Regions from separate parts of the Streptomyces sp. 71268 genome, predicted to be linked through region 2. Evidence: riboswitches for the same ligand, from Rfam matches in the RefSeq annotation. Region 2 holds a riboswitch; the other holds the start of a gene.
The links. Region 2 has a riboswitch for glycine ahead of gcvT (glycine cleavage system aminomethyltransferase GcvT). Riboswitches for the same ligand answer to the same signal wherever they lie in the genome.
Positions count from the first base shown of each region.

Region 1: another riboswitch for glycine. It lies ahead of gcvP (aminomethyl-transferring glycine dehydrogenase); the one in region 2 lies ahead of gcvT (glycine cleavage system aminomethyltransferase GcvT).

Region 1 covers NZ_CP114200.1:565,926-571,441, reverse strand. Annotated here, with positions in the region: gene OYE22_RS02040 (DNA polymerase IV) at 1-950, shown strand, start outside; gene OYE22_RS02035 (PRC-barrel domain-containing protein) at 933-1,331, opposite strand; glycine riboswitch at 1,454-1,552, shown strand; gene gcvP (aminomethyl-transferring glycine dehydrogenase) at 1,734-4,619, shown strand; gene OYE22_RS02025 (DUF5999 family protein) at 4,908-5,114, opposite strand; gene OYE22_RS02020 (hypothetical protein) at 5,430-5,516, opposite strand, start outside.
Region 2 covers NZ_CP114200.1:2,276,042-2,281,557, forward strand. Annotated here, with positions in the region: gene OYE22_RS08300 (enhanced serine sensitivity protein SseB) at 1-565, opposite strand, end outside; partial or broken gene OYE22_RS08305 (AAA family ATPase) at 896-1,444, opposite strand; glycine riboswitch at 2,166-2,281, shown strand; gene gcvT (glycine cleavage system aminomethyltransferase GcvT) at 2,433-3,569, shown strand; gene gcvH (glycine cleavage system protein GcvH) at 3,700-4,077, shown strand; gene glyA (serine hydroxymethyltransferase) at 4,125-5,384, shown strand.

The sequences.
Region 1 (5,516 bases), 1.7 Mb from region 2:
CGGTGCGGGCCATCCCCGGAGTCGGTCCGGCGACGGCCGAGGCGCTGCGGCGCGCCGGCATCCACACCGTGGCGGAGTCGGCCGAGGCCGGGGAGGCCGAGTTGGTGCGGCTGCTCGGCAAGGCCCACGGCGCCTCGCTGTTCGCGCTGGCCAGTGGGCGGGACGAGCGCCCGGTGGTCGCCGACCGGGACACCAAGTCGGTCTCCGTGGAGGACACGTTCGACGAGGACCTCACCGACCGCTCGCGGGTGCAGTTCGAGGTGGCCCGGCTCGCGGACCGGTGCGTGGAGCGGCTGCGGGAGGCGGGCAGGTCGGGGCGCACGGTCGTGGTCAAGGTCCGGCGCTACGACTTCTCGACGCTCACCCGCTCCGAGACGCTACGCGGCCCCACGGACGACCCCTCGGTGGTGCGGGAGGCCGCGCGGCGGCTCATCGACGGCGTGGAGACGAGCGAGGGAGTGCGCCTCCTCGGCGTCGGCGTCACCGGTCTGGCCGACTACACGCAGGAGGACCTCTTCGCGCAGGCCGCCATGGAGCGTGAAGCGCTGGAAGGGGCCCAGCGGGCCCGGGACGAGGCTTCGGGCAGACCTGACCCCGGGCCGGCCCCGGGCCCGGAGAGCGCCCCGCAGGGCCCCATATTCGAGCCGTCGCCCGAGCTTCCCAGGCACTGGCTGCCGGGTCACGACGTCGTGCACGCGGAGTACGGCCCCGGCTGGGTGCAGGGCAGCGGCGTGGGGCGGGTGACCGTGCGGTTCGAGCAGCCCTGGTCGGCGCCGGGCCGTGTGCGGACGTTCGCCGTCGACGACCCGGCCCTCGCGCCTGCCGAGCCCCTGCCGTTGGTGCGCCCGGAGATACCGCCCGGGGCGCCGGCAGCCGACCTGCCGGCCGTGGACATCGGGGCCGGCGGCGGGGTGGCGGCCGGCGCCGGCGGGTCAGCCGTCGGAGGGTGAGCCGCCCGGACTCTCCTCGCCGGCGATGCGCCCGAAGCCGGTGTCCGGGGGAGGGGCGGGGCCGCGCCGCGAGGTGTCGAGCCCGTAGTGCCGGTAGAGCTGGACCTCCTGCTCGGGCGAGAGGTGCCGGCCGACGCCGAGGTCCGGGGCGCCCTTGATCAACGCCCGGTCGAACGGGATGCGCAGCGTCTCGTCGACCACCTCGCTCGGCTCCAGCGGGACGAAGACATCGCGCCCGAACAAGCCGGTGCGCACGGCTGCCCACTCGGGTTCGCCCGTCGCGTCATCGAGATAGACCTCGTCCACCGTGCCGATCTTCGTGCCGTGGCGGTCGAACGCCTTGCGGCCTATCAACTGCCGCGGGTCGGTGTCCGTGTGCACCGTCCATCACCTCCAACAAAGTCATGACTGCCCCCTATGACACCTACGTAAGGCCAGATCCAGCTCGTCGGCCACTTGAGGGGCTGGCCGACATCGCCGCTGGTAGGCTGGCAGACGGCTGTCGACCCCGTGCGGGAGAGCTCTCCGTCGCAAGCTGGCGGGGGCGCCGAAGGAGCAAATCCTCCCCGGAATCTCTCAGGCACACGTACCGTACGGACGAGGTCACTCTGGAAAGCAGGGCGGGTCACGGGCAACATGCCGGAGCCCTTCCTCACCGACGGTGAAAGCCGGATCGCTGCGCGGGCCGGTGAAGCTCTCAGGTTGAGATGACAGAGGGGGAGGCCGTACGGGCACCAGCGCCTTGGTGCCCCCCAAGGTCGCTTGACCAGGAGGCCCCCGTAGATGACCGCACACCGCATCTCCCTGACCGAGTTGGAGCGCGGCACGCCCTTCGACGAGCGCCACATCGGGCCTGACCGCGAGGCGCAGGCCAAGATGCTCGCCCAGGTCGGCTTCGGCTCGCTCGACGAGCTGACCGCGGCAGCCGTGCCCGACGTGATCAAGAGCGCCGAGTCGCTGCGGCTGCCCGACGCCAGGACCGAGGCGGAGGTGCTCGCCGAGCTGCGCGAGCTGGCCGACCGCAACGAGGTCGTCACGCCCATGATCGGCCTCGGGTACCACGGCACGTTCACCCCGCCGGTGATCCTGCGCAACGTGATGGAGAACCCGTCCTGGTACACCGCGTACACGCCGTACCAGCCCGAGATCTCGCAGGGCCGCCTCGAGGCGCTGCTGAACTTCCAGACCGTGGTGTCCGACCTGTCCGGGCTGCCCACCGCGAGCGCCTCCCTGTTGGACGAGGGCACCGCCGCCGCGGAGGCCATGGCGCTCTCCCGCCGGGTCGGCAAGGTCAAGCAGGGCGTCTTCCTCGTCGACGCGGACTGTCTGCCGCAGACCATCGCCGTCATCCAGACCCGCGCCGAACCGACCGGCGTCGAGGTCGTCGTCGCCGACCTGTCCGACGGCATCCCGGACGAGATCGCCGAGCGCGGTGTCTTCGGCATCCTCCTCCAGTACCCCGGCGCTTCCGGCGCACTCCGCGACCCGCGCGCCGTCATCGAGCGGGCCCACGAGCTCGGCGCCGTCGTCACGGTCGCCGCCGACCTGCTCGCCCTCACCCTGCTGACCTCGCCCGGCGAACTCGGCGCCGACATCGCCGTCGGCAGCACCCAGCGCTTCGGCGTGCCGCTGGGCTTCGGCGGTCCGCACGCCGGGTTCATGGCCGTCGACGACAAGTTCGCCCGCAGCCTGCCGGGCCGGCTGGTCGGCGTCTCCGTGGACGCGGACGGCAACAAGGCGTACCGGCTGGCGCTGCAGACCCGCGAGCAGCACATCCGCCGTGAGAAGGCCACCAGCAACATCTGCACCGCGCAGGTCCTGCTCGCCGTGATGGCCGGCATGTACGCCGTCTACCACGGCCCCCAGGGCCTGGCCGCCATCGCGCGCCGTACGCACCGCTACGCCACCGTGCTCGCCGAGGGGCTGCGGGCCGGCGGGGTGGAGGTCGTACACGAGGCGTACTTCGACACGCTGACCGTGCGGGTTCCGGGTCGGGCCGCCGAGGTCGTGGCCGCCGCGCGCGAGGCCGGCGTCAACCTGCGGCTCGTCGACGCCGACCAGGTGGGCATCGCCTGCGACGAGACCACCGGTCGCGCGCAGCTCGCCGCCGTGTGGGGCGCGTTCGGTATCAACGCCGACGTGGAGGCGCTGGACGCCGCCGTGGCCGACGCGCTGCCGCAGTCGCTGCTGCGTACCAGCGACTACCTCACCCACCCCGTCTTCCACCAGCACCGCTCCGAGACCGCGATGCTGCGCTACCTGCGCAAGCTCGCCGACCGCGACTACGCGCTGGACCGAGGCATGATCCCGCTCGGCTCCTGCACGATGAAGCTGAACGCGACCACCGAGATGGAGCCGGTGACCTGGCCGGAGTTCGGCGGGCTGCACCCGTTCGCGCCCATCGAGCAGGCGCAGGGCTACCTCACGCTGATCAGGGAGCTGGAGGACCGGCTCGCCGAGGTCACCGGCTACGACAAGGTCTCGCTCCAGCCCAACGCCGGGTCGCAGGGCGAGCTGGCCGGCCTGCTGGCCGTGCGCGCCTACCACCGGGCCAACGGGGACGAGCAGCGCACCGTGTGCCTGATCCCCTCCTCCGCGCACGGCACCAACGCCGCGAGCGCCGTGATGGCCGGCATGAAGGTCGTCGTCGTCAAGACCGGCGACGACGGCGAGGTCGACACGGCCGACCTGCACGCCAAGATCGAGAAGCACGGCAACGAGTTGGCCGTGCTCATGGTCACCTACCCGTCGACGCACGGCGTGTTCGAGGAGCACATCAGCGACATCTGCGCCGCGGTGCACGACGCCGGCGGCCAGGTGTACGTGGACGGCGCCAACCTCAACGCGCTGGTCGGCTTGGCCAAGCCGGGCCACTTCGGTGGCGACGTCTCGCACCTGAACCTGCACAAGACGTTCTGCATCCCGCACGGCGGCGGCGGCCCCGGCGTCGGCCCGATCGGCGTGCGCGCGCACCTGGCGCCGTTCCTGCCCAACCACCCGCTCCAGCCCGAGGCCGGCCCCGAGACCGGCGTGGGCCCCGTCTCCGCGGCGCCCTGGGGCTCGGCCGGCATCCTGCCCATCTCCTGGGCGTACGTGCGCCTGATGGGTGGCGAGGGGCTGCGCCGCGCCACGCAGGTCGCGGTGCTCAGCGCCAACTACATCGCCAAGCGGCTCGAACCGCATTACCCGGTGCTGTACACCGGCCCGGCCGGGCTGGTGGCGCACGAGTGCATCGTCGACCTGCGCGGACTCACCAAGGAGACCGGCGTCACCGTCGACGACGTCGCCAAGCGGCTGATCGACTACGGCTTCCACGCGCCGACGATGTCGTTCCCGGTGGCCGGCACGCTCATGATCGAGCCGACGGAGAGCGAGGACCTGTCCGAGCTCGACCGCTTCTGCGAGGCGATGATCGCCATCCGTGCGGAGATCGCCAAGGTGGGTTCCGGCGAGTGGTCGGCCGAGGACAACCCGCTGCGCAACGCCCCGCATACGGCGGCCACGGTCGGCGGCGACTGGGACCACCCGTACAGCAGGGAAGAGGCCGTGTTCCCGGCCGGCGTGGCGGCCTCGGACAAGTACTGGCCGCCGGTTCGCCGGGTGGACGGGGCGTTCGGTGACCGCAACCTGGTCTGCTCGTGCCCGCCGCCGGAGAGCTACGAGAGCTAGGCGGTCCGGCGTGGTGCGTGGTCGCGACTGACCGACGCGCGACGGACATGCGAGGGGGCCGGTTCGGCGGTGACGCCGGGCCGGCCCCTGGTGTTTCGTGCTGCGTGCTGCGTGCTGCGTGCTGCGTGCTGCGTGCTGCGTGCTTGGTGCTGCGCCGTACGTGTCCGCGCGGTGCTCGTACTCGCGTGGTGCTGGGGCACGCCGCCGTACGGTCTGACGCGGGTTCGCGGCCCCTGCCGTACGGCGACGGCGTGCTCGCCTGTCGGTGCCCGCGTCGGCGGGCAGGGGTCAGGCGGCGGTGACGACGTGCTCGGTGCTCAGCGGCCGGTGCGGGTCGATGACCTGGCCGTCCGGCAGCAGCTCCCCGGTGTCCTCGAAGAGCAGGACCCCGTTGCACAACAGGCTCCAGCCCTGTTCGGGGTGGTGGGCCACGAGGTGGGCCGCCTCCCGGTCAGCGGATTCGGCTGTCGGGCACGGTGGTTGGTGCTGGCACATGGAAGGAATCTTTCGCTGTGACGTGGTAGCTGTCCTGCGGCTCGGTGCGGTATCCATTGCCGCCCCCCGTAACTGTTGGTTGGTCTCAGTCTTGTCCTGCGAGCGTGATTTCGCAGGCATTTAGCGGCAGCGCTTCTCTCCAGTGGAAGACGCGTCACTCGTCGGGATGGTTGTCGTGCGGCGCATCATCCCGACGGGTGGTTCCTGCTAGTCGGCATGCACTAGTCCTTTGGGGGGAACGCGCGTCGGCGGACAGGATGCCGCGCGCCCCACGACCTGGGGTGTCGCGGGGCGCAACGGGCTCGCTCCAATGCGTCAGGCGGGCGATCCCAGCAGGGGTCCGGGGGTGATGCGGAGTGTCAGCATGGGCAACAGGTCGGCGACCCGGTGCGGCAGGTTGGG
Region 2 (5,516 bases):
GGCGCGCGGTCCGCACGCCGGGCGTCGCCGTGAACTCGATGCCGGCCGCGGCCAGGAAGTCGACCGGCTCGTCTTGCCAGTCGGGCTCGTAGAGCAGCACCCGGCCGCCCGACGCGGCCCCGTCCAGGGGGGTGCGGCCGGCGCGGCACAGTTCGGCGACGGCGGGCGTCGGGAGCGGGACGCCGACCGCGCCGCCCGGGTTCACGACGATGCCCACCTGTGGGGGCAGCCCACGGGCGAACTCGACGGCCGGGGCGACGGTGAAGGACATCTGGCCGCCGGTGAGCGCGTGGAACTGCGCCTCGGAGCTGAAGACCGGGGTGAAGGCGGCGCCGTCCAGTTCGATGGTGGCGAGGTCCAACTCGGTGCTGTCCGGGCCACCGCCGCGCGGCAGCGGCACCCATATCAGGCTGCGCCCGAGTACCTCGACGACGCGGGCGCCCGCGCCCGTCCGCTGTTGTCCGTCCGGGCCCAGCGCGAGCGAGGCGGCCAGCACCTCTTCGAGCTCGTTGCACGGGAAACCGCCGACAGCCGGGGAGGTTTCGTGTCGCTCAGGGATGCTCATCTCGTCCAACCACCGTCTCGTCCGACCTGCCTACGCACCCTAACGGCTGCACCCGCCCCCGCTCCCGCGGGCCACCGCCCGCCCGGGCGCACGGCACCCTTCGCGGGCGCCTGCCCACCGGGTCCCGCGCCGGCACGCGGCGCGGGCGCGGGAGCCGCCGGCGCCCCGTCGGGCGCGTGGGGTGCCCCGCGTACAGACAGACGCGCGGGGCGCCGCGTACGGGTGCACGGAGGTGGCGCCCCGTCGTGTCCCGTTGCATCTCGGGGCGCCCCGTACCCGGCGCGCCGGGCCGCCCTCGCCGCGCGGGCGCGAGCGCGGGCGGCTACGGGTCTAGTCGAACCCGATGTCGGCCAGCGCCCCGGCCGCCGCGCGGTCCAGCAGGACCGCCGACGCGCAGCCGGCCGGCGGGGCTCCCGCGAGCGCCTCCGCGCGCAGCCGACCGACCGCGGCGCGGTGGCGGCCGAAGGCGTACGGGGAGACCCCACGGCCCCGCGCCGCCTGCCCGGCCAGGGCCACGCCCGGCGGCACGTCCAGCAGGACCAGGTGGAGGGCGACGCCGCGACGCCGCGCGCAGCGGGCCAGCCAGCGGCGTACCCACGGCATGGTGCCGCAGTCGTGGACGACGACGCTGTCGCCGGAGCGCACGGCCCGGCGCAACCCCGCGTAGTGCGCCAGGCGCACCAGCGGTCGGTAGGCGGAGTAGGCCAGCCACGGTGGCATCCGGCGTTCCCAGCGGTCCCTGGCGTCCTGCGAGTCGACCCGCCGCACCGGCCGGCCCTGCGCGTCACGGGCCGGCACCACCCGGCGGATCAGGGTGCTCTTCCCGCTGCCGGGCAGCCCGGAGACGACGACCAGGTCACCGGCGACGTAGCGCAGCTCGCGCACCCGGGCCGGCGGGGCGGCTGCCACGGCTGCCGTGGGCGGGGCTGACGGGGTCGGCGGGGCTGACGGAGCCGTCGGGACGGCCGGGACCGGCGGTCGCGGTGGGGCGCCGGCGGCGCGCGCCCGTGGGAGGTGGCCGCCGCCGTCGGGCACGCGCGGGCCCTGGTCACCGGCGGACTCCGGGGGCGTGGGGCTACTGGCGGGCTCCTCGCCGGGCGGGCCCCCGGCGCGCCGTTCGCCGACGCCGGGGTCGGCCGAGAGGCGCTCGCCCGAGGGGCCGTCAGCCGTGGAGTGGTCGGCAGTGGAGCGGTCAGCCGTGGAGCGGTCGGCCGTGGAGCGGTCGGCTAAGTCCGTCAGCGTCGCGCCGGGCTGCGTGCGGGCCCGGTCCGCCGGCTGGGCGTGGGCCCGGCCGCCGGCGCGCAGGTCGCGGACCCGGGGGCCGCGGCCCGGCCGCACCAGTTCCCCGGCCGCCCGCGCCCGCTGCCGCGACGGCGCGGCTGGCGCGGTCACTGGAGGTGTTCGTGACTGTCCCGCCTGCGTGCCCTGACCCTGCAACGTGATCGTCCTCCCCGAGCATGACGGCGGCGGTCACCACGGTCCGTATCCACCGAGTGTAAAGAAGAGGTAATACGCCCCACCGGAGATTTGGGTGCCGGACCGGGGGTCCATCGCTCGCCTGTCCGTGTCATGATGTGCGCGCAACTGCATACTGGCCGCTTGAATCCATGCGGGAGAGTTCCCGGACCAGCGATGATCTGCTCGATCAGCCGCCCGGGACGCCGAAGGAGCAAGTCCTCCCTTGAATCTCTCAGGCCCCGATACCGCGTGGATGAGGCAGATCTGAAAAGCGAGCCGTTCGCGCGGCTCCACCCAAGGTGCAAGCCTGCCCCGCTCCGCGGGGGGTCAAGGCGAACCTCTCAGGTTCCGATGACAGATGGGGAGGATGTCCTCGCCAGCCCTGCCCACCCCCTGGGAGTCCGCACCGATGAGCAGCCTGCCCGATTCTCCGCGCCGCACCGCCCTCGACGCGACCCATCGCGCGCTCGGCGCCACCATGACCGACTTCGCGGGCTGGGACATGCCGCTGCGGTACGGCAGTGAGCGCGAGGAGCACGTCGCCGTCCGCACCCGCGCCGGCCTGTTCGACCTCTCCCACATGGGCGAGATCACGCTGACCGGCCCGCAGGCCGCCGAGGCGCTCGACTTCGCCCTCGTCGGCAACCTGTCCTCGGTGGCCGTCGGCCGCGCCCGCTACACCATGATCTGCGACGCCGACGGCGGCATCCTGGACGACCTGATCGTCTACCGGCTGGCCGACCAGACGTACCTGGTGGTGGCCAACGCCTCCAACGCGCAGACCGTGCTGGACGCGCTGACCGAGCGCGCCGCCGGCTTCGACGCCGCCGTCCGGGACGACCGCGACGCGTACGCGCTGCTCGCCGTCCAGGGCCCCGAGTCCCCCGGCATTCTGAAGTCGCTGACCGACGCCGACCTGGACGGGCTCAAGTACTACGCGGGCCTGCCCGGCACCGTCGCCGGCGTCCAGGCGCTGATCGCCCGTACCGGGTACACCGGTGAGGACGGTTTCGAGCTGTTCGTCGCCCCGGGCGACGCCGAGACCCTGTGGCAGGCGCTGACCGAGGCCGGCGCGCCGGTCGGGCTGATCCCGTGCGGGCTCTCCTGCCGCGACACGCTGCGCCTTGAGGCGGGCATGCCGCTGTACGGCAACGAGCTGACCACCGCGACCACGCCCTTCGACGCCGGGCTCGGCCGCGTGGTGAAGTTCGAGAAGACGACCAACGGTGGCCGCTTCGTCGGCCGCGAGCCGTTGGAGGGGGCGGCCAAGCGGGCCGCCGAGGCCCCGCCGCGCAAGCTGGTCGGGCTGGTCGCCACGGGCCGTCGGGTGCCGCGCGCCGGGTTCTCCGTCGTGGCCGCCGACGGCACCGTGATCGGCGAGGTGACCTCCGGCGCCCCGTCGCCCACCCTCGGCAAGCCGATCGCCATGGCCTACGTGGACGCGGAGCACGCCGCTCCGGGCACCGAGGGCGTGGCCGTGGACATCCGTGGGACGCACGAGCCGTACGAGGTCGTCGCGCTCCCCTTCTACAAGCGCGAGCGCTAGCCGCCGCCCCGGTCCCACCCGACCGAGGTGTCCGTTTGCTTTCCGTACGGCACCTCGGCGGCGTTTGTCCGTTCCATCGTTTTCCCGCCCCCTTGCACGACCACGCCATCGCGTACAGGAGAATCAGGTCATGAGCAACCCCCAGCAGCTTCGCTACAGCAAGGAGCACGAGTGGCTGTCGGCCGCCGAGGACGGCGTGTCGACGGTCGGCATCACCGAGCACGCCGCGGGCGCGCTCGGCGATGTCGTCTTCGTCCAGCTCCCGGAGGTCGGCGCCGAGGTCACCGCGGGCGAACCCTGCGGTGAGCTGGAGTCGACCAAGTCGGTCAGCGACCTGTACGCGCCGGTAACCGGTGAGATCACCGAGGTCAACCAGGACGTCGTGGACGACCCGTCGCTGGTGAACACGGCCCCCTTCGAGGGTGGCTGGCTGTTCAAGGTGAAGATTTCGGACGAGCCGGACGACCTGCTCTCCGCCGACGAGTACACGGCCTTCACCGAAAGCTGAGCACCTTTCCACGTGACCCTGACGCCTCTGATCTGATCGGGATGCCGATGTCGACTTTCAACAGTTCCCTCCACGAGTTCGACCCGGACGTCGCCGCCGCCGTCGACGCCGAGCTCCACCGCCAGCAGTCCACCCTGGAGATGATCGCGTCGGAGAACTTCGCTCCGGTCGCCGTCCTGGAGGCCCAGGGCACGGTCCTCACCAACAAGTACGCCGAGGGCTACCCGGGCCGCCGCTACTACGGCGGCTGCGAGCACGTGGACGTCATCGAGCGGATCGCCATCGACCGCATCAAGGCGCTGTTCGGCGCCGAGGCGGCCAACGTGCAGCCGCACTCGGGCGCGCAGGCGAACGCCGCCGCGATGTTCGCGCTGCTCAAGCCCGGCGACACGATCATGGGCCTGAACCTCGCGCACGGTGGGCACCTGACCCACGGCATGAAGATCAACTTCTCCGGCAAGCTCTACAACGTGGTCGCCTACCACGTGGACGAGCAGACCGGTCAGGTCGACATGGACGAGATCCAGCGGCTGGCCAAGGAGCACCGTCCGAAGCTGATCGTGGCCGGCTGGTCCGCGTACCCGCGCCAGCTCGACTTCGCGGCCTTCCGCCGGGTGGCCGACGAGGTCGGCGCGTACCTGATGGTGGACATGGCGCACTTCGCCGGCCTGGTCGCCGCGGGTCTGCACCCCTCGCCGGTGCCGCACGCGCACGTGGTGACCACCACCACGCACAAGACGCTCGGCGGCCCGCGCGGCGGCGTGATCCTGTCCACGGCCGAACTCGCCAAGAAGATCAACTCGGCGGTCTTCCCCGGTCAGCAGGGTGGCCCGCTGGAGCACGTGATCGCGGCCAAGGCCGTCGCCTTCAAGATGGCGGCCTCGGAGGAGTTCAAGGAGCGCCAGCAGCGCACCCTTGAGGGCTCGCGCATCCTGGCCGAGCGGCTGACCCAGGCCGACGTGGCCGAGGCGGGCGTGGCCGTGCTGTCCGGCGGCACGGACGTGCACCTGGTCCTGGTGGACCTGCGCAACTCCGAGCTGGACGGCCAGCAGGCGGAGGACCGGCTGCACGAGGTCGGCATCACCGTCAACCGCAACGCCATCCCGAACGACCCGCGCCCCCCGATGGTCACCTCGGGCCTGCGGATCGGCACCCCGGCGCTGGCCACCCGTGGCTTCACGACCGAGGACTTCCGCGAGGTCGCCGACGTCATCGCGCAGGCGCTTAAGCCGGTCTACGACGCCGAGGCGCTGCGCGGTCGGGTGAGCGCGCTGGCCGCGAAGCACCCGCTGTACTCCACGCTGTAACCCCTCGGCTGGGCGCCTTTTCCGGGGCACCGCGCACACTGGTAGTGGGCCGGTGCCCCGTCCCGCGTCCGGACGGGGGTGATCGCCGGCCCGCGCCCGGCCGGGCGCACCACCCGCCGGCCCGCCCGGCCC